3 regions of the Arthrobacter sp. AOP29-A2-19 genome follow, and region 2 is predicted to be linked to each of the others. Evidence: riboswitches for the same ligand, from Rfam matches in the RefSeq annotation. Region 2 holds a riboswitch; each other region holds the start of a gene.
The links. Region 2 has a riboswitch for S-adenosylmethionine ahead of AC3ZJJ_RS14005 (substrate-binding domain-containing protein). Riboswitches for the same ligand answer to the same signal wherever they lie in the genome.

Region 1 (5,475 bases), 150 kb from region 2:
GTGTTTGCCGAGCGCGGAGCGCCCATGCCCGGGTCGATCCGGTGTGGGCCCGCCGCGGAGGGCCGTACGTCGAAGTGGAACATCGCGGTGGGCAGGTAGACGGTCGAACAGGAGTTCGGGATGTCCACGACGCCGGAGAGCCGCCCCTCGATCGGGGCCGACCCGAGCAGGAGGTAGGCCTGCTCGCGGCTGTAGCCGAACTTCGTCAGGTAGTCGATCGCGTGCAGGCACGCCCTCTGGTAGGACAGGTGCGAGTCCAGGTACTTCTGCTCGCCGTCGAGGGTGACCGACGTCCCGGAGAAGGCCAGCCATTCGCTGTAACGGGGGTCCACGCGGCCGGGCATAAAGATGGCGTTCTCACTGACCCCGTAGGTCTCCATGCCGCCCTTGATCACGTCGACGCGCAGGTCCAGGAAGCCGCCCATCTCGATCGCGCCGCAGAAGGTGATCTCGCCGTCGCCCTGCGAGAAGTGCAGGTCGCCCATGGACAGGTTGGCCCCGTCGACGAACACCGGATAGAAGACCCGCGTTCCCTTGGAGAAGTTCTTGATGTCCTGGTTTCCGCCGTTCTCCCGGGGAGGCGCGGTGCGCGCGGCCTCGGCGCCGACCCGCTCCCACTCCCCGCGCGCCAGTCCGCCCAGGACCGCGTGCTCCCCCTCGGGCGGCAGGGCCAGGGGAGGGACCCGGTTCGGGTCGGTTGCGATGAGGTCGCCCTCCCGCTTGTTCCACTTGGCCAGCAGTTCCGCGGACGGTGCGGTGCCCATCAGCCCGGGGTGGATCAGTCCCTCGTAGGACACCTCGGGGACGTGCCGCGAGGTGGCCACCTGTCCGGTGAAGTCCCAGATGGCCTTGTACGCATCGGGGAACTGGTCCGTCAGGAAGCCGCCACCGTTGTTGCGGGAAAAGATCCCGGTGTAGCCCCAGCCTTGGCCGGCCAGCGGGCCCGAGTCCTCCTGGGGGATGGGTCCGACGTCGAGGATGTCCACCACCAGCAGGTCGCCCGGTTTCGCGCCCTCAACGGCGAAGGGGCCGCTGAGCTTGTGCACGGTCAGCAGCGGGGCATTGAGGATGTCGTCGGCGGAGTCGTCGTTGACGATCGCGCCGTCGAACCACTCGCGGCAGTCGACGCGGAACGAGTCGCCGGGTTTGACGGTGGCGACCGGAGGGATCTCCGGGTGCCACCGGTTGTGTCCGACCTTCTCCTGCTCCTCGAACTTCTTGCTGGAATCGAGGCGGAAAATGACTTCAGGCATGGCGCTTTTCTCCTTCACGATCGGGTGGAACTGGTGTCCGGGCCCCCCGTGGGGAAGGCCCGCTGGGGCATGCCGCCGTCAGTCACGCGGCAGCTTTCGGTGGAGCGGGTTGGTGGTGGTGCGCGTGGCGGGACGCCGGCCGCGCCCGGGCAGCGAGGACACAACCTCGGGCTCGTGGGCGCTGCACAGCGTGGATTCGACGAGTCCGAACGCGGAGCCGCCCGCGATGGACAGGCGGGCGGCGGAGATTCGCCGCCGCGCGGGCGCTCCGCATTCCGGGCAGGGGACGTCCTCGGGGACCGAGCCCATCGGATAGTTCCCCTCGAGTGTTGTTCCCTCGGGACAGCGGAACTCGTACAGGGGCATCGGCGCTCCTAACTCTTGTGGTGGGCGTGGGTGTCAGGCGTGCGCGGCCGCCGCCGACTCCCGTTGGACGGACGCGCGCCGGCCCAGGAACCAGGCGATGGCGAGCGCGGCGATGCCCCCAACGGCCATCACCACGGCGTTGGCGGGAGTGGACACGAAGGTGCCGGACAGCAGCAGGAGGGCCGGAATGGTCGCGGTCAGGTGCGCCACGATGATCGTGAACCAGCCCGTGGTCTCCGTCAGCGAGTCCTTGCCCAGCGCCAGCAGCAGGAAGAAGAGGAACCACAGGACGGCCCAAATGATCCAGACGACCCCAAACACCGGGTCGTTGGAGACGGTGAAACTGATGGCCCCGTAGGTCACCGCGCATGCCGCGACGAAGAGCGAAAACCAGCCCAACCCCTCGCCCGGCAGGCCGAACATCTGGTTCAGCGCCACATAGAGGTAGGTGAAGCCGAAGAGGTACAGCCCGGAGGCGCCGAGGATGGTCGCCGGGTCCCCGCCCGACTGGGCGATGATGATGGTCGGAAAGACCACCTGCATGGTTCCGACGAAGAAGTTGATGATGGCCGCGGACTTGCCGGGCACCTTGCCGATGAGCATCAGGCCGTTGATGAACAACACGGCTCCGACATACAAAAGACCTACGTTACTCACGTGGATACCCTCCGAAACACAGTCATGGGTTACGGGATAGTGGGGTGGATCTCGCGCGCGGTAGTGCGGTTTTTACCGGTTCGAGCAAGCTATCCCCGGGCCCGGGCAAGGTCAATGGATGGACGCCGATTTACCGAGTCGCCGCATGAGCCCGCGTTTGGCAGGGATCGAAAAGGCGGGTACAAATGGAGTCAACAACCATCCAGAGCGGCCGAGAGTCCTGGCTCAACGACGCCGCAGCAACCCCTTCCCGTCCCGCGGGAGGTAGGTGCTCACGCCAGGTTCGATGGAGTGATTAACGTGGAGCAGTTCCCTGTCCCGGCGCGGCACCTGATCAAGCTGACTCCCGGAGTGCCCGTCGACGGGCACTATGACGAGCTGGCCTCCGTGTTCCGCCCCGTCTTCGAGCGCATCGCGGAGGGGGCCGCCATCCGCGACGCCGAGCGGGTGCTTCCCTACGAGCAGGTGGGCTGGCTCAACCAGCTGCGCTTCGGCGCGCTGCGCGTCCCAGAGGCCGACGGCGGGTACGGCGCCACGCTGGCGGACACGTTCCGGCTCCTCGTCGAGCTGGCGGAGGCCGACTCCCAGGTGGCGCACCTGCTGCGCTCGCACATCGGCTTCGTGGAATCGGTCCTGACCTTGGAGGATCCCGAGATCAGGGAACGCTGGTTCGCGCGCTTCGTCGGGGGGCAGCTCGTGGGCAACGCCTACACGGAGCGGGGCGGCAACGAGCTGGGAACCCTGAACACGCGGCTCGCCGAGCACGACGGCGGGCAGCGGCTGTCGGGCGAGAAGTACTACTGCACGGGAACCATTTTCGCCGACTGGGTGGCCGTCGCCGCCACCCTGCCGGGCGTCGCGCACCGGCACATCGCCGTCGTCTCCACCCAGCATTCGGGCGTGCGGATCTTCGACGACTGGGACGGCTTCGGCCAGCAACTCACCGGCACCGGCTCGACGACGTTCGACGACGTTCCCGTGGACACGCTGTTGCGCCCAGCGGACCTGGAGGCGCACTCCGAGTCGGCGGTCTTCCAGCTGGTGCTCCTCGCCGTCCAGGCGGGCATCTGCCGGGCCGTGCTCGCCGACGCGCGCTCGGCCGTGCAGGCGCGCACGCGCTCCTTCAGCACCGGCACGGGCGTGCCGGTCCGCGAGGAGCCGCAGGTCCTCCAGGTGGTGGGCGAGATCTCTTCCACCGCCTTCGCCGTCGACGCGGTGGTCCTGGCCGCCGTCGCGGAGCTCGAATCCGTGGCCGGCCAGACAACGCTGAGCGAGGCGGAGCGCTGGGCGGTCTGCGAACTCGCGGCGAACCGCGCGCAGACCGTGGTCCAGCCGTTGGTGCTCGCCACCGCCTCCAAGCTGTTCGACGGCCTGGGCGCCTCGTCCACCGCCCGCGGATGCAACCTGGACCGCCACTGGCGCAACGCGCGGACCGTCGCCACGCACAACCCGGCCATCTACAAGGCGCGCATCGTGGGGGACTACGAGGTCAACGGCACCCCGCCACGGAAGTTCGACGCTGTCGGCGACGTCGCCCAGGTGGGGTTCGTCGGCTGACCCGCCCCCCAGTCCACGCCGGCACCACCAACGCTAGGAGAACCATGCCCGCCGTCCCGTCACGACGCCAGATCCGCTTCAACGCATTCGACATGAACTGCGTGGGGCACCAGTCGCCCGGACTATGGCGCCACCCTGCCGACCAGTCGGCGCGGTACAAGGAGCTGACCTACTGGACCGAGCTGGCCAAGACGCTGGAGAGGGGCCTGTTCGACGGCATCTTCATCGCCGACGTCCTCGGCACCTACGACGTCTTCGGGGGCTCCAACGAGACCACGCTGAGGGCCGGAACCCAGGTCCCGGTGAACGATCCCATGATGCTGGTCTCCGCCATGGCGCTGGTCACCGAGAACCTCGGATTCGGCGTCACCGCGAGCACGGCCTACGAGCACCCCTACCCGTTCGCCCGCCGGCTGGCGACCCTGGACCACCTGACCCGCGGGCGGATCGGCTGGAATGTCGTCACCGGCTACCTGCCCTCCGCCGTGCGGAACATGGGCCAGGAGGACCAGCTTCCGCACTCCGAGCGGTACGACCACGCCGACGAGTACCTCGAGGTTGTCTACAAGCTGCTCGAGGGCTCGTGGGAGGACGACGCGGTGGTCGCCGACGTCGACAGCGGTGTCTTCACCGACCCGGCGAAGGTCCACGAAATCGGCCACGAGGGGAAGTACTTCAAGGTCCCCGGCATCGCCATCACCGAGCCGAGCCCGCAGCGCACGCCCGTCGTCTTCCGGGCCGGAACGTCGCCGCGCGGCCTGCGCTTCGGCTCGGAGAACGCCGAGGCCATCTTCGTCACGTGCCCTACCCGCGAGCAGCTGAAGGAGACCGTCGCCAGGATCCGCGACGCCGTCGAGGCCGCCGGGAGGGACCGGTACGACGTGCGCATCTACGCCATGCAGACCATCGTCACGGCCGAGGACACGGCGGCGGCCGAGGCGAAGTTCGCGGAGTACAAGTCCTACGCGGACATCGACGGCGCGCTGGCGCTGATCTCCGGCTGGATGGGCGTGGACCTGTCCACCTACGGGCCGGACGACGTCATCGGAGAGAACGTCCAGTCCAACGCCATCAAGTCCTCGGTGGAGACGTTCAAGCGGGCCTCAGGCGACACGGGCAGGCCCTGGACCATCCGCCAGCTCGCCGAGTGGGTCGGCGTCGGCGGGTTCGGGCCGATCACGGTCGGCTCGGGTGAGGACGTCGCCGCAAAGCTCGTCGAATGGGTGGACGAGACCGACGTGGACGGTTTCAACCTGGCCTACGCCATCACCCCCGGAACGTTCGAGGACGTGGTGGAGCACGTGGTGCCGGAGCTCCAGAAGCTCGGCGCGTATCCCACCGGCTACGCGCCTGGGACGCTACGCAACAAGCTTTTCGGCCGCGGCGACAGGGTCGCCGACACGCACCGCGCGGCCGGCTATCGGGTCTCCGCGTCCGCCGTAGTCCGCTAGCGCCCGTCACAAACCGGCCCGGATCCGCCGTCGGATCCGGGCCGGAGGCGTGTCAGGCCCGCGGCGGGTCAGGATGCGGCACTGCCGAGCGTATGGCAAGGCGCGACGGCGCGGCGTGCGTAACGTTGTGTCATATGACGCCGTGGCGAACGAATATGACCCCTGTGACGCCCAGTGTGTCCATTTGTTTC
Region 2 (5,823 bases):
AACTGGAGGAAGTGCGGCGATCCGACGGCGAAGACGCCGAGGACCAACACAACGATCGCGTACCCGGCCCACGTGATGACCGATGGCCGTTTGTGCGGGGGCTTGGCGGCGCCCGTTCCCTCGCCCGCTCGATCGCGCAATACTGTGGCGGTGCTCATGCGTACTCCTTGGCGTTCTGCGTGGAAACGGCCGCGGCGCCGGAGGCGATCTCCAGGATCCTGTCCGTGGTGACGTCGGTTCCGGAGAGCTCGGCCGCCACCTTTCCGCGGTAGAGGACCAGGGTCCGGTCGGCGATGCCGACCAGCTCCTCCAGGTCGACGGTGACGACGAGGACCGCGGCGCCGGCGTCGACCAGTTCCTGGATCTGTTCGTAGATCTGCGAGCGGCTGCCGACGTCGACCCCGGACGTGGGCTGGTCGAGGACCAGCACGGAGGGTTTGGTCGCGAGCCACTTGGCCAGGACCACCTTCTGCTGGTTCCCGCCGGACAGGCTTCCGCCCACGGCGGCCACGTTGGCGGGCCGGATGTCGAGTTGTTTGACGAGTCCCTCGGCGAGCTTGCGCTCCCGTGCGGGCGAGATGAATCCGAGAAGCCGGGAGACGGCCTTCAGGCTGGCGACGGAGAGGTTCTCCTGGACGGTGTTGCGCACAAAAAGGCCGTCCCGCCGCCGGTTCGACGGCACATAGGCGCCGCCGTGGGCAACAAAGTCGGCGATGGTTCCCACTGGCTTGCCGTTGAGCACCACCTCGCCCCGCCGCCGGCCGGTTCCGGTGACCGCGTCGGCGACCACGTCGACGCCGGAGCCCACCAGCCCGGTGATCGCGACGACCTCGCCGGCCCGTACCTCGATATCCAGGGACTCGAGCGCGCGCGGGACCGTCAGCGCCTCCACGCGCAGGGCCGGCGTGTCCGACTGCGGCCGGCGGGGCGCGCGGCCGTGCTCGAACTCGACGACCTTGCGTCCGACCATCAGCTCGACGACGTCCTCGAGCGTGCCCGACCGCAGGTCCACGTCGCCGGCATTGCGCCCGTTGCGGAGCACCGTCACGCGGTCGGTGATCTCGTGCAACTCCTGAAGGTAGTGGCTGATGTAGATGATGCCCACGCCGTGCTCCTGAAGCCGGCGCAACGTGCCGAACAACTGCTCGACCTCGCGGGCGGCCAGCGGCGCGGTCGGCTCGTCCAGGATCAGGATCCGCGGCTCGGAGAGGACGGAGCGGGTGATCTGGATGAGTTGCTGCTGCGCGACCGTGAGCCGCTCCACCAAGAGCGACGCGTCGATGTCCTGACCGGTGACGCGCAGGATGTCGGCGGCGGCCCGGGCCTCGATGGACCGGGCGCGGATCCAGCCTCGCCCCAGTGTCCGCTGCCCCAGGTACAGTTGCTCCGCGACGGTGAGCTTGGCGGCCAGGTGGCGGTCCTGGTGGATCACGTGGATGCCCAGGGCCTCGGCGTCTGCCGGCCTGAAGACCGGGACGGCGGCGCCGCCCAGCTCGATGGTGCCCTCGTCGGCGGTGTGGAGCCCGGTGAGGATCTTGATCAGCGTGGACTTGCCGGCGCCGTTCTCGCCGACCAGGCCCAGGATTTCTCCGGCCCGCAGCGTCAGGTCGACGTCGGCGAGGACGCGGGCGGCACCGAAGGTCTTGTTGATGGCCCGCATCGCGAGCAGCGGTGGGTTAGATGCCAAGGTCATTGCGCACCTGGTTCACGTTGGTCTTGTCGATGAACACCGGGGACAGGTAGCTGGTCCGCGTGACCTCGTCCTCGCGACCGCCCAGGAACAGGGCCACGTTGGCGGCGGACTGCGCGGCCATGGCCTTGGTCTGCTGGGCCACCGTCCCGGTGTAAGAGCTCTCGGGATCAGCGATCAGGTCCAGCGCGCCGGGCTCGGCATCGACCCCGTAGAGCTTGATTTCGTCGCGGCCCGCGCTGTCGATCGCCTGGGCGGCGCCGATCAGCGGGATGTCCCAGCAGCTCCAGACGGCGTCGATCTCGCCCTCGGGCAGTCGGCGCAACTGGTCCTGGATCTGCTTCTTGGCGTCCTCGATGGTGCCCTCGTACTTGTCCTGGAGTTCGGGCTGGATGATCTCGATGCCGGGGTAGTCCTCCAGGACCACCTTGAGCTCGTTGTAGCGGATGCGGCACGGGGCGACCCCGGGGAAGCCGTTGAAGGCCAGGATCTTGCCCTGGCCATCGATGTCCTCCGCGAGCGTGCGGGCGAGTGTGGAGCCAATGACCCAGTTGTCGCTGGTGACGTTGTTGATGCCGTATTCGGACTGGAAGTCGATGGTGAAGAGCGGGATGCCGGCGTCGTCCACCTTCTTCAGCGCCGGGGTCAGCGTCTGCGCGTCGCCAAGAATCACAACGATGGCGTCGGGGCGCTGGGTGACGAGGTTTTCGACGTCGGTGACGTGCTTGTCGTCCTTGGCCTCGGCCTGGGTGGCGATCACCTTGCCGCCGCGCGCCTCGACGCTGGCCTTGAGTTCGTCGTACACGACCCGGCTGAAGTCGTGGACGATGTCCTTGGCGGCGATGCCGATGGTCTTTCCCTCCAGGGACGGCGCGTCGGCCACGGCGGCGTTGTCCGCGGCGGGGGCCGCGGCGGCCGCGGCACCCGCGGCCGGCGCCGCACCGGCGGGTGCAACGGGTTCCTTCAGCGAGCAGCCGGTGAGGATGATCGCGGCCGCGGCGGCCAGTCCGATGGACTTGAGGAGTCCGCCCGCCAACGGCGTGGAGCGAGGGGTGGGAGCTGCGTGGGTCGGGTGCATGGGGTTCCTTCAACTGTGTGGATGTCGAAGAAATCAGCGAAACGGCAGACGGCAGCGAGGGGGCACCCGTGATGACGGCCGGAATCGTGAGATCTCCATCGGTCCTGGCCGAAGCACTATCCGTGGATGGAGTCCACGGACTTGCTGCGGCGTCGTTGAGCCAGGTCTCTCAGCCGCTCTGGATGGTGTCCTTCAATTGAACCAACGGCTCCCGGGTCGGCGGATTGTGTCGTCATGGTCCGTCCCTTTTGCTCAACATGCGGTCACGGGGCGTCACCTGGGGATCGCGCGCACGTGCCGGCCGGCCCGCGGCGGCGTAATGATCGGACGCGGGGGGACATGTGGGACACATTCGTGCTTGCGCGGCACATCGACTGCTAATGGCCGCACGGTCCACCATCCATTCCCTATGACGCGGCCGAATCCTAAAATGAAGCCACGGCGTCGAAGGACCGGTGAGTGCGATGAAGCGACTGGGCTCCACAAAAAAGCAGGACCATCCAAGCGAGAACCCGCTGCGCGACATGGAGGGGGTGGGACCACACGGCGTCCACACGTCGGCCGACAGCCCGGGCCTGCCGAATCTGGCCGGGGCCCAGAACCCCGGCCCCGGAACCTCGCACATCTTCTACGGCGAGGACGGGCGACTGCCGGACGAGGCGGCGGGCCCCCGCGAACTCCAGGGGCACCTCGGCGCGGACGGCTGGTTGCGTCGGCTGTTCCGGCGTCGTTCGGTGCGTTGAACGCGAGGCGACCGGGCGGCTGACCGGGCAGCAGCGGTCCCTGGCCGGTCCTAGGATGGGGCATGACCTCCCCGCAAACGTCGTGGCCCGTGCGCGGGCCCCATAACAACGTCGCGCGGGCGTCTCCCGCGACGCATCGCCCGGCGGCCGGCCCTGGGCGCGGGGCATGATGCCCGATTGGCTCACGGCCCTCGTGGCGGGAACCCTGGGCGGGTCGGCGCTGCTCGTGGGTTGCGCCATCGCGTGGAAGTGGCGCATCCCCACCAAAACGGTCTCCACGGTGATGGCTTTCGGCGCGGGGGTCCTGATCTCGGCACTCGCGTTCGAACTGGTCGGCGAGGCCGTCTCGACGGGAGGCATGTCCGCCACGGTCATCGGGTTTATCGTCGGCGCCGCCCTCTTCGCCGGGGCCAACGCGATGCTCGCCGCCCGCGGCGCCAAACACCGCAAGCGGTCCGGGCCGCTCCAACCGGGCGAGGACGAGCACCCCGGAAGCGGGACCGCGATCGCCGTCGGGGCGCTGCTGGACGGCATCCCCGAATCGCTGGTGCTCGGGCTGGGGATCGTGGCCGGGGGCGCGGCGAGCCCCGCCATGCTGACCGCCGTGTTCATCTCCAACGTGCCAGAGGGGCTCGCCAGCACCGCCGGAATGAAGCGGGCGGGCCGCGGGGCCGGCTACGTCTTCGGTGTGTGGGGCGGGATCGCCGTGATGTCCGGCATCAGCGCCCTTGTCGGCTACCTGGCGCTGCAGACGGCCCCCGATCCCCTCGTCGCGTTCATCAACGCGTTGGCCGCCGGCGCGATCCTGGCCATGGTCGCGGACACGATGATCCCGGAGGCCTTCGAGGAACACCATGTGATGACCGGGATGACGGCCTCCATGGGCTTCGTCGCCGCGCTTGCCCTGCACCACGCGGGCGGCTGAGTCCCGGCACCTCTTCCGTGTGCGTCTGTCCTCCTGTAGCTTGAGCGTTGGTATCTTGGTATACCAATTTATTCGACTCATCGAAAGGAAACATGGTGTCGGTAGAAGCAACAGGTCAGTCCGGTCGGAGCGCAGAAACAGAGGCACCGGCGAGCGCCCAGGCCCCACTCAGCCAGCAGGCCATGGCCGCGCTCCACTCGGTGGGCACCGCGACCATTACCACCCAGCTACTCGCCCGCGGGTTCCGCAACACGTTCCTTGAGGGGCTGTCCGTCTCCAATCCGTCCCGCCAGCGAATGGTCGGCGAGGCCTTCACGATGCGATCGATCCCTGCCCGCGAGGACATCGACGTCCCGGCCATCTTCCAGGACTACGACCATCCCCAGAGGAAGGGAGTCGAGTCCGTTCAAGCCGGTCAGGTCCTCGTGATCGACTCCCGCGGGAAAAAGCGAGCCGCCTCGCTGGGCCACATCCTGGCCACGCGCCTGCGGGCACGGGGCGCCGCCGGCGTGGTGACCGACGGCTCGCTCCGGGACATGGCCGGATTCGAGAAGCTGGACCTTCCCACGTTTTCGGCGGGCCCGTCCCCCACCACCAATCTCGCCCAGCACCACGTCGTCGACTTTCAGGTACCCATCGCCTGCGCCGAGGTGGCCGTCTACCCGGGAGACATCATCGTTGGCGACCGCGACGGCGTTGTCTGCGTCCCTCGGCATCTGGCCGAAACCGTGGCTATGGACTCCCTGGAGCAGGAGAGGCTGGAGGAGTTTGTGCTGGGGCAAATCGAGGGCGGGAGGCCGCTGCGCGGAACCTACCCGCCCAACGAGGAGACGATGCGGGCCTACCGGGAGCAGCGTTGACCCTGCTAGCGCCCGGCCCGTTCGCTCTCGGCGGCCCGATCGATCGAGGCGGTGATGTGGCGGCGCATCAACTCGGCGGCGCGCTCGGGGTCCCCGCCATGGGCGGCCTCGAAGATAGCCTCGTGTTCAGCACCCTCCGCCTCCCAACGCGGCCAGTGCTCCCAGAGCACACCGACCACGGCAAGCGCGGTCAGGTCCTGCAGGCTGTCCAGCGCCTTGACGATGAACGTGTTCTCGCTGCTCGCGTACATGCCTCGGTGAAACCGTCGGTTCGCCAGGGCCCGGGCCGCGTTGTCGCCCGCGGCAGCGTGTCGGCGCGCCTCGTCGAGGGCCCGGCGTGCCGCCGCGAAATCCGGATCCACCCGCGCGGCATCGACGATGGCCCAGGGTTCCAGCAGGACACGCTCTTCATAGACGTGCCGGATGTCGGTGAAGCTGAGACTGCGGACCGCGATGCTGCGCTGCCCGACGGCGACAAGTCCCGAACGCTGCAGCACGATCAGAGCCTCGCGAACCGGTGTCTTGGA
Region 3 (5,823 bases), 420 kb from region 2:
CATGGTCTTGGTCGGGCCGTTGCGGTGCTTGGCCACGATCACGTCCGCCTCGCCGGCGCGCGGGGATTCCTTGTCGTAGATGTCCTCGCGGTGCAGGAGGATGACCATGTCCGCGTCCTGCTCGATCGAGCCGGACTCGCGGAGGTCGGAAACCATCGGCTTTTTGTCCGTGCGCTGCTCCGAACCACGGTTCAGCTGCGAGAGCGCGATCACCGGGACGTCGAGCTCCTTGGCCAGGAGCTTGAGCGCCCGGGAGAACTCGGAGACCTCCTGCTGTCGGGACTCGACGCGCTTCCCCGAGCTCATCAGCTGCAGGTAGTCCAGGACCACGAGCTTGAGGTCGTGCTTCTGCTTCAGGCGGCGGCACTTGGCCCGGATCTCCATCAGCGACATGTTCGGGGAATCGTCGATGTAGAGCGGGGCGTCGTTCAGGCGCCCCATGGTGGTGGCGATCTTGCCCCACTGCTCGTCCTTGACCGTGCCCTTGCGGAGATCCTGCAGGCCGATGCTGGCCTCCGCGGACAGCAGGCGCATGGCGATCTCGTTCCGCCCCATTTCCAGCGAGAAGAACACCGTGGTCAGATTGTGCTTGATGGCGGCGGAACGCGCGAAGTCCAGCGCGAAGGTGGACTTGCCGACCGCGGGGCGCGCGGCGATGACGATCATCTGCCCGCCGTGCAGGCCCTGCGTCAGTTCGTCGAGTTCGTAGAAGCCGGTTGGCACGCCGATCATGCCCTCTCCGCGGCTGCCGGCGGACTCGATCTCGTCGACCGTCCCCTCGATGATGTCCCGCAGGGCGACGTAGTCCTCCGCCGTGCGCCGCTCGGCCACGGCATAGATCTCCGCCTGGGCCTGGTTGACGATCTCGTCGACCTCGCCGTCCTGCGAGTAGCCCATCTGCACGATCTTCGTGCCGGCCTCCACGAGGCGGCGCAACACGGCACGCTCGCGGACGATCTCCGCGTAGAAGCCGGCGTTCGCCGCCGTCGGAACCGACTGGATCAGCGTGTGGAGGTAGGCGGGCCCGCCGATTCGGGAGATCTCGCCGCGTTTGGTCAGCAGGTCGGAGACCGTCACGGCGTCGGCCGGTTCGCCTCGGCCATAGAGGTCGATGATCGACTCGTAGATGGATTCGTGCGCGGGCCGGTAGAAATCGACACCGCGGAGGACCTCGACACAGTCCGCGATCGCGTCCTTGGAGAGCATCATGCCGCCCAACACACTCTGCTCCGCCACGAGGTCCTGCGGCGGGGTGCGTCCGAAGTCGGACTCCCTCGATCCCTTGGGCTCCGCTTGCGTCAAAGACACGGCACTTACCTTCCAACTGAGCGCGGAGCGGCCTGCGGTGCGCTCCGTTGTTTCCTCCAGTATCCCAGCGGCTTCCCACGCCCGGAGAATGTTGTGCACAGCGCTGCGGGGGGATTGCCGGGTATCCACATATGGACCGGAGACCTTGTCACCATAGACCCTTAAATGCCCACACCCAAGGCACTTATCCACAGCCCGTGTGGAGAACCTGTGTGTTTAGCGGCGTGTTGTGTGCACAGACTGGGGACGAACCTGTGGATGAAAAATTTGTTTCAGGAATAATCGCGCTCTGACTAGGCACTTCTTTGTACACACCCCTTGTGAGGAAAGTTTTTTTATCCCAACATTCACCCGGCACTTGGATGTTTACTGGCGAGTAAACCGGCACGTGTGAGACTAGTTACCCACATATCCCCAAGTTATCCACAGACACGCCGAGGATTGGCCCCGACGGCCCGCGCGAGCCGTTCTTGTTGCCCGTGTGGGGCACTGCGATACTGGGCCCATGACCGAAGTCAAGACGGCCCCGCGTTCCGCGGATCCACGGGAATTTGTTGCCGCCCTCGAACACCCGGTCCGCCGGTCGGACGCCGAGTACCTGATGGAGATGATGGCGGACGTCACGGGCCAGCCGGCGATCTTGTGGGGACCAAGCATCATCGGATTCGGCGCCTACCACTACCGCTATGCTTCGGGCCGCGAGGGCGACGCCTGCGCCGTGGGGTTTTCGCCGCGCAAGGCCAGCCTCTCCCTCTACGGACTGACCTACGGCCCCGACGCCCCGGGGATCCTCCCCCTCTTGGGCAAGCACAAAGTGGGGGCCGCCTGCCTCTACGTGAACAAGCTCGCGGACGTCGATCTCGACGTCCTGCGCGGACTGACGGCGATCGGCTACCGCCACGTGATGGACAACCTCCATAACGCCGGCGCGGCCCACCCCTCAACCTAACGGCGCACGGCGCCACAGAGGAGCACAACCATGTTTGGACTGACCCTGCCGGAGTTGCTTGTCACGGTGTTGGTGGTCGGGGCGCTGCTCTGGTTGCTCGTGGCCGCCATCGCGTCGAGGCCGCAAAACCAGACGAACGAGGCCGATCTCTACATCGCACGGCTCAACGAGGCGGCGGCACAACAACAGCGGCAGGAGACGGAGCGTGCCGACAAGATCCGCCAGGCCACCATGGCCCGCACGGCAGCGGCGGCCCGCACCTCCACGGGCAGGAACGGACAGGGCGCAGCCTCGTCTGCCAGCCGTGCCGCCACCGCCCGTGGCTCCGCGCAGGCGTCCGGGGATCCCGAGTATCTCGAGACGGTGCAGCTGATCCGGGCGGGGAAGACGCTGGAGGCGATCCGGAAGGTAAGGCGGGACACGGGCATTTCCGTGGCGGAGGCCACCAAGTTCGTGAACTCTCTCCGCGCCTCCTAGGGTGGCCGCCGCACCCGGTGCTCCGGCACCCGGCTGCGTGTGCCTGGAGGCATTGACCTAGACCAGTGCGGCTTCCTGAAGCCTGCGGAACTCGGACCCGTGGAAGACCAGTGGCTCGTTGGCGTCACCGTGTGTCTCGTGTCCGTGCACGCGCAGGATGACCACGTGGTGGTCGCCCGCCGGCACCTCCTGCTCCACGCTGCAGTCGAGCCACAGCGCCGCGTCGTCCAGGAACAGCGCACCGTCGTCGGTGGATTCGAGTTTGAGCCCCGCAAAGCGGTCGCCGCTCCGCGAAGCTATCTGGCGGCAGACCCCCTCGTGACGCTCTCCCAGAACCGAGACGCCAATCCTTCCGGCGGCGCGCACGATCGGCCAGGTGCGGGACGTGTTCTGCACCGCGAACATCACCAGCGGCGGATCCAGTGACACCCCGACCGTGAAGGACGACGCGATGATCCCCTGCGGCTTGCCGTCGATGATGGCGCACAGGGCCGCGATGCCCGAGGGAAAGCGTGCAAAGGCCTTGCGGAGCGAATCTGGCTGGAGGTTTTCTGTCAGCGGCATGACGTTCCTTCGGCGTAGTGCACACCGCTGCGCCAGAGATGCGCCCGCGGGTGCGGTACTTGCCACGCCGGTGTATCCGGGCGGCCGAATCATCACCTGGAGCACCCCACTACCTTGAGAGGGTTGCCGTCCAACTAGCCAGGGCTTCGCGTTGGCACTCTTGATTCACCTACAACGCTAGGCTTCCCCCTTGGACGAGGTCAAAAGTCCGGCGCAACATTTCGCAAGGAAACGCGAAAGGGCCCCGCCTTGCGGCGGGGCCCTTTCACGGTCTACCGGGCGCTGCGTCGGAACGTGTTCCGTCGCCGTGCTCGGCTACTATTGCTACTTTGCCGCGACGACCTGAAGGTCGAGCGTGGCGGATACGTCCTCGTGCAGTCGCACGGTCGCCTGGTAGTTGCCGGTCGACTTGATGTGTTCCGGCATCTCGACCTTGCGCTTGTCGATGGAGCCGAGGCCCGCGGCCTCGACTGCCTTCGCGATGTCCTCGGCCTTGACGGTACCGAACAGACGACCGGACGCGCCGGCCTTGACGGTGACCTTGACCGGCTTGGCGGACAGCGAGGCAGCAAGCTGCTGCGCGTCCTCCAGGTTCGCAACGGCGCGAGCGGCACGGCCGGCCTTGATGGACTCGACCTGCTTCTCGCCACCCTTGGTCCAGGTCAGGGCGAAGCCGCGGGGAAGAAGGTAGTTACGGGCGTAACCGTTCTTCACCTCGACAATGTCGCCTGCTGCACCGAGACCGGTGACTTCGTGGGTCAGAATGAGCTTTGCCATGTTGGTATCCCTTCCTTAGCCGCGGCCAGCGCCGGAGTAAGGCAGCAGGGCAACTTCGCGCGCGTTCTTGATGGCCTGGGCGATCTTGCGCTGCTCCTGGACGGTGACGCCAGTGACGCGACGCGCACGGATCTTTCCGCGGTCGGAGATGAACTTGCGCAGCAATGCGACGTCCTTGTAGTCGATGACCTTAACGTCAGCGGCCTTAAGGGGGTTGGACTTTGGTTTGGGCTTACGGAGTTCAGCCTTAGCCATCGTGGAGCTCCTTTGATCTGGTGGAGCCCGCAGAAAGGTTCTGCGGGATGGTGAATATGTTTGTTAGAAAGGCGGTTCGTCGGAGCCGGGGTTGTTGCCCCAGCCACCGCCGCCGGAGGACGACGAGGCCCACGGGTCTTCCGCCGGGGCGTTCCAGTTTCCACCGGAGTTACCGCCCGCGTTTCCGCCCGAGTTCCCGGCGTTTCCGCCACCGAACCCGCCGGACTGGCCCGCGTTGCCGCCGCCGAATCCGCCGGAGTTTCCGCCGCCGAAGCCACCGCCTCCACCGCCGGAGCGCTGGGTGCGGGTGACCTTGGCGGAGGCGTACCGGAGCGAGGGGCCGATTTCGTCGACCTCAAGCTCGGAGACGGTTCGCTTTTCGCCTTCCTTGGTTTCGTAGGAACGCGACTTCAGCCGACCCTGGGCGACTACTCGCATGCCCTTGGTCAGCGTCTCGGCGACATTCTCGGCAGCCTCGCGCCACACCGATGCGCGGAGGAACAGCGTTTCGCCGTCCTTCCACTCGTTGGTCTGGCGGTCGAAGGTCCGCGGGGTGGAAGCGATGGTGAAGTTCGCCACCGCCGATCCCGACGGGGTGAAACGAAGTTCCGGGTCACCGGTGAGATTACCGATGACCGTGATGATGGTCTCGCCTGCCATTGGTGCCTCCTGTTGTCGGTCTCTACGTGAGGGAGCCGCAGACTACTCTGCGGAAACCTTCTGCTCTTCCGGACGGGTGATCTTGGTGCGCATGATGGTCTCGTTGAGAGACAGCTGGCGGTCAAGTTCCGCGGAAGTCGCCGGGGTGGCGGTGAAGTTGACGACGGCGTAGATGGCCTCGGTCTTCTTCTGGATTTCGTAGGCCAGACGACGGCGGCCCCAGATGTCGACGTTGTCGATGGTCCCGCCATCGTTGCGGACGACGTCCAGGAACTTGCCGAGAGTCGGCTCCACGGTACGCTCATCGACCTCGGGATCGATCAGTACCATCAATTCGTATTTACGCATGTGAACCCACCTCCTTTGGGCTAAACGGTCACGGTCTTTCCGTAACAGGAGGTTCTTTGCGTTGGCTGGCGCCACGCCCGACTGCGGGCACGGCGGAAACAGCCTGAACCATCCTACCGGATGTCCGAAGCCCACCCTAACGCCGGTCCCGGCGGCGGCGGCGCCGTCACGGCCGCCCTGTGGAAGGCCGCGCAGCGCCCGGGGATGTGGAGGGCGATGCCCCGCCGCCGGAGGCGGAGGATCCGCGGCGATGGCTAGGGCTTCAGCCCGTCCGCCCGCATCGCCGCGAGGAGGCGTTCGGTGAAGACCGGGACCAGCGTCCGCACGTAGGTGTCGGACAGGTGGTGGTGGTCCCGGTAAACCAGCACGTTCCCGATCAGGGCCGGACAGAAACCGTCGACGCAGAACTGGTCCGTGAAGTCCAAGACGTTCGCCCTCGGCTCCCGCCGGCCGGCCTCGAGGGTCGCGTCCGTGTGCTCCAGCGC

Region 1: linked by a shared signal. The riboswitch ahead of AC3ZJJ_RS14665 (acyl-CoA dehydrogenase family protein) and the one ahead of AC3ZJJ_RS14005 (substrate-binding domain-containing protein) in region 2 are both predicted to bind S-adenosylmethionine.
Region 3: linked by a shared signal. The riboswitch ahead of AC3ZJJ_RS15970 (flavin reductase family protein) and the one ahead of AC3ZJJ_RS14005 (substrate-binding domain-containing protein) in region 2 are both predicted to bind S-adenosylmethionine.

The regions. Positions count from the first base shown of each region.
Region 1 covers NZ_CM176894.1:3,186,089-3,191,563, reverse strand. Annotated here, with positions in the region: gene fmdA (formamidase) at 1-1,253, opposite strand, end outside; gene AC3ZJJ_RS14675 (FmdB family zinc ribbon protein) at 1,332-1,619, opposite strand; gene AC3ZJJ_RS14670 (AmiS/UreI family transporter) at 1,653-2,276, opposite strand; SAM riboswitch class I at 2,472-2,569, shown strand; gene AC3ZJJ_RS14665 (acyl-CoA dehydrogenase family protein) at 2,577-3,833, shown strand; gene AC3ZJJ_RS14660 (LLM class flavin-dependent oxidoreductase) at 3,878-5,284, shown strand.
Region 2 covers NZ_CM176894.1:3,037,559-3,043,381, forward strand. Annotated here, with positions in the region: gene AC3ZJJ_RS13995 (ABC transporter permease) at 1-158, opposite strand, end outside; gene AC3ZJJ_RS14000 (sugar ABC transporter ATP-binding protein) at 155-1,693, opposite strand; gene AC3ZJJ_RS14005 (substrate-binding domain-containing protein) at 1,677-2,768, opposite strand; SAM riboswitch class I at 2,861-2,957, opposite strand; gene AC3ZJJ_RS14010 (hypothetical protein) at 3,233-3,511, shown strand; gene AC3ZJJ_RS14015 (ZIP family metal transporter) at 3,681-4,436, shown strand; gene AC3ZJJ_RS14020 (ribonuclease activity regulator RraA) at 4,619-5,296, shown strand; gene AC3ZJJ_RS14025 (GntR family transcriptional regulator) at 5,302-5,823, opposite strand, start outside.
Region 3 covers NZ_CM176894.1:3,454,279-3,460,101, reverse strand. Annotated here, with positions in the region: gene dnaB (replicative DNA helicase) at 1-1,308, opposite strand, end outside; gene AC3ZJJ_RS15980 (DUF1801 domain-containing protein) at 1,814-2,257, shown strand; gene AC3ZJJ_RS15975 (hypothetical protein) at 2,288-2,734, shown strand; gene AC3ZJJ_RS15970 (flavin reductase family protein) at 2,792-3,298, opposite strand; SAM riboswitch class IV at 3,349-3,464, opposite strand; gene rplI (50S ribosomal protein L9) at 3,623-4,075, opposite strand; gene rpsR (30S ribosomal protein S18) at 4,091-4,330, opposite strand; gene AC3ZJJ_RS15955 (single-stranded DNA-binding protein) at 4,394-4,990, opposite strand; gene rpsF (30S ribosomal protein S6) at 5,033-5,338, opposite strand; gene AC3ZJJ_RS15945 (acyltransferase family protein) at 5,593-5,823, opposite strand, start outside.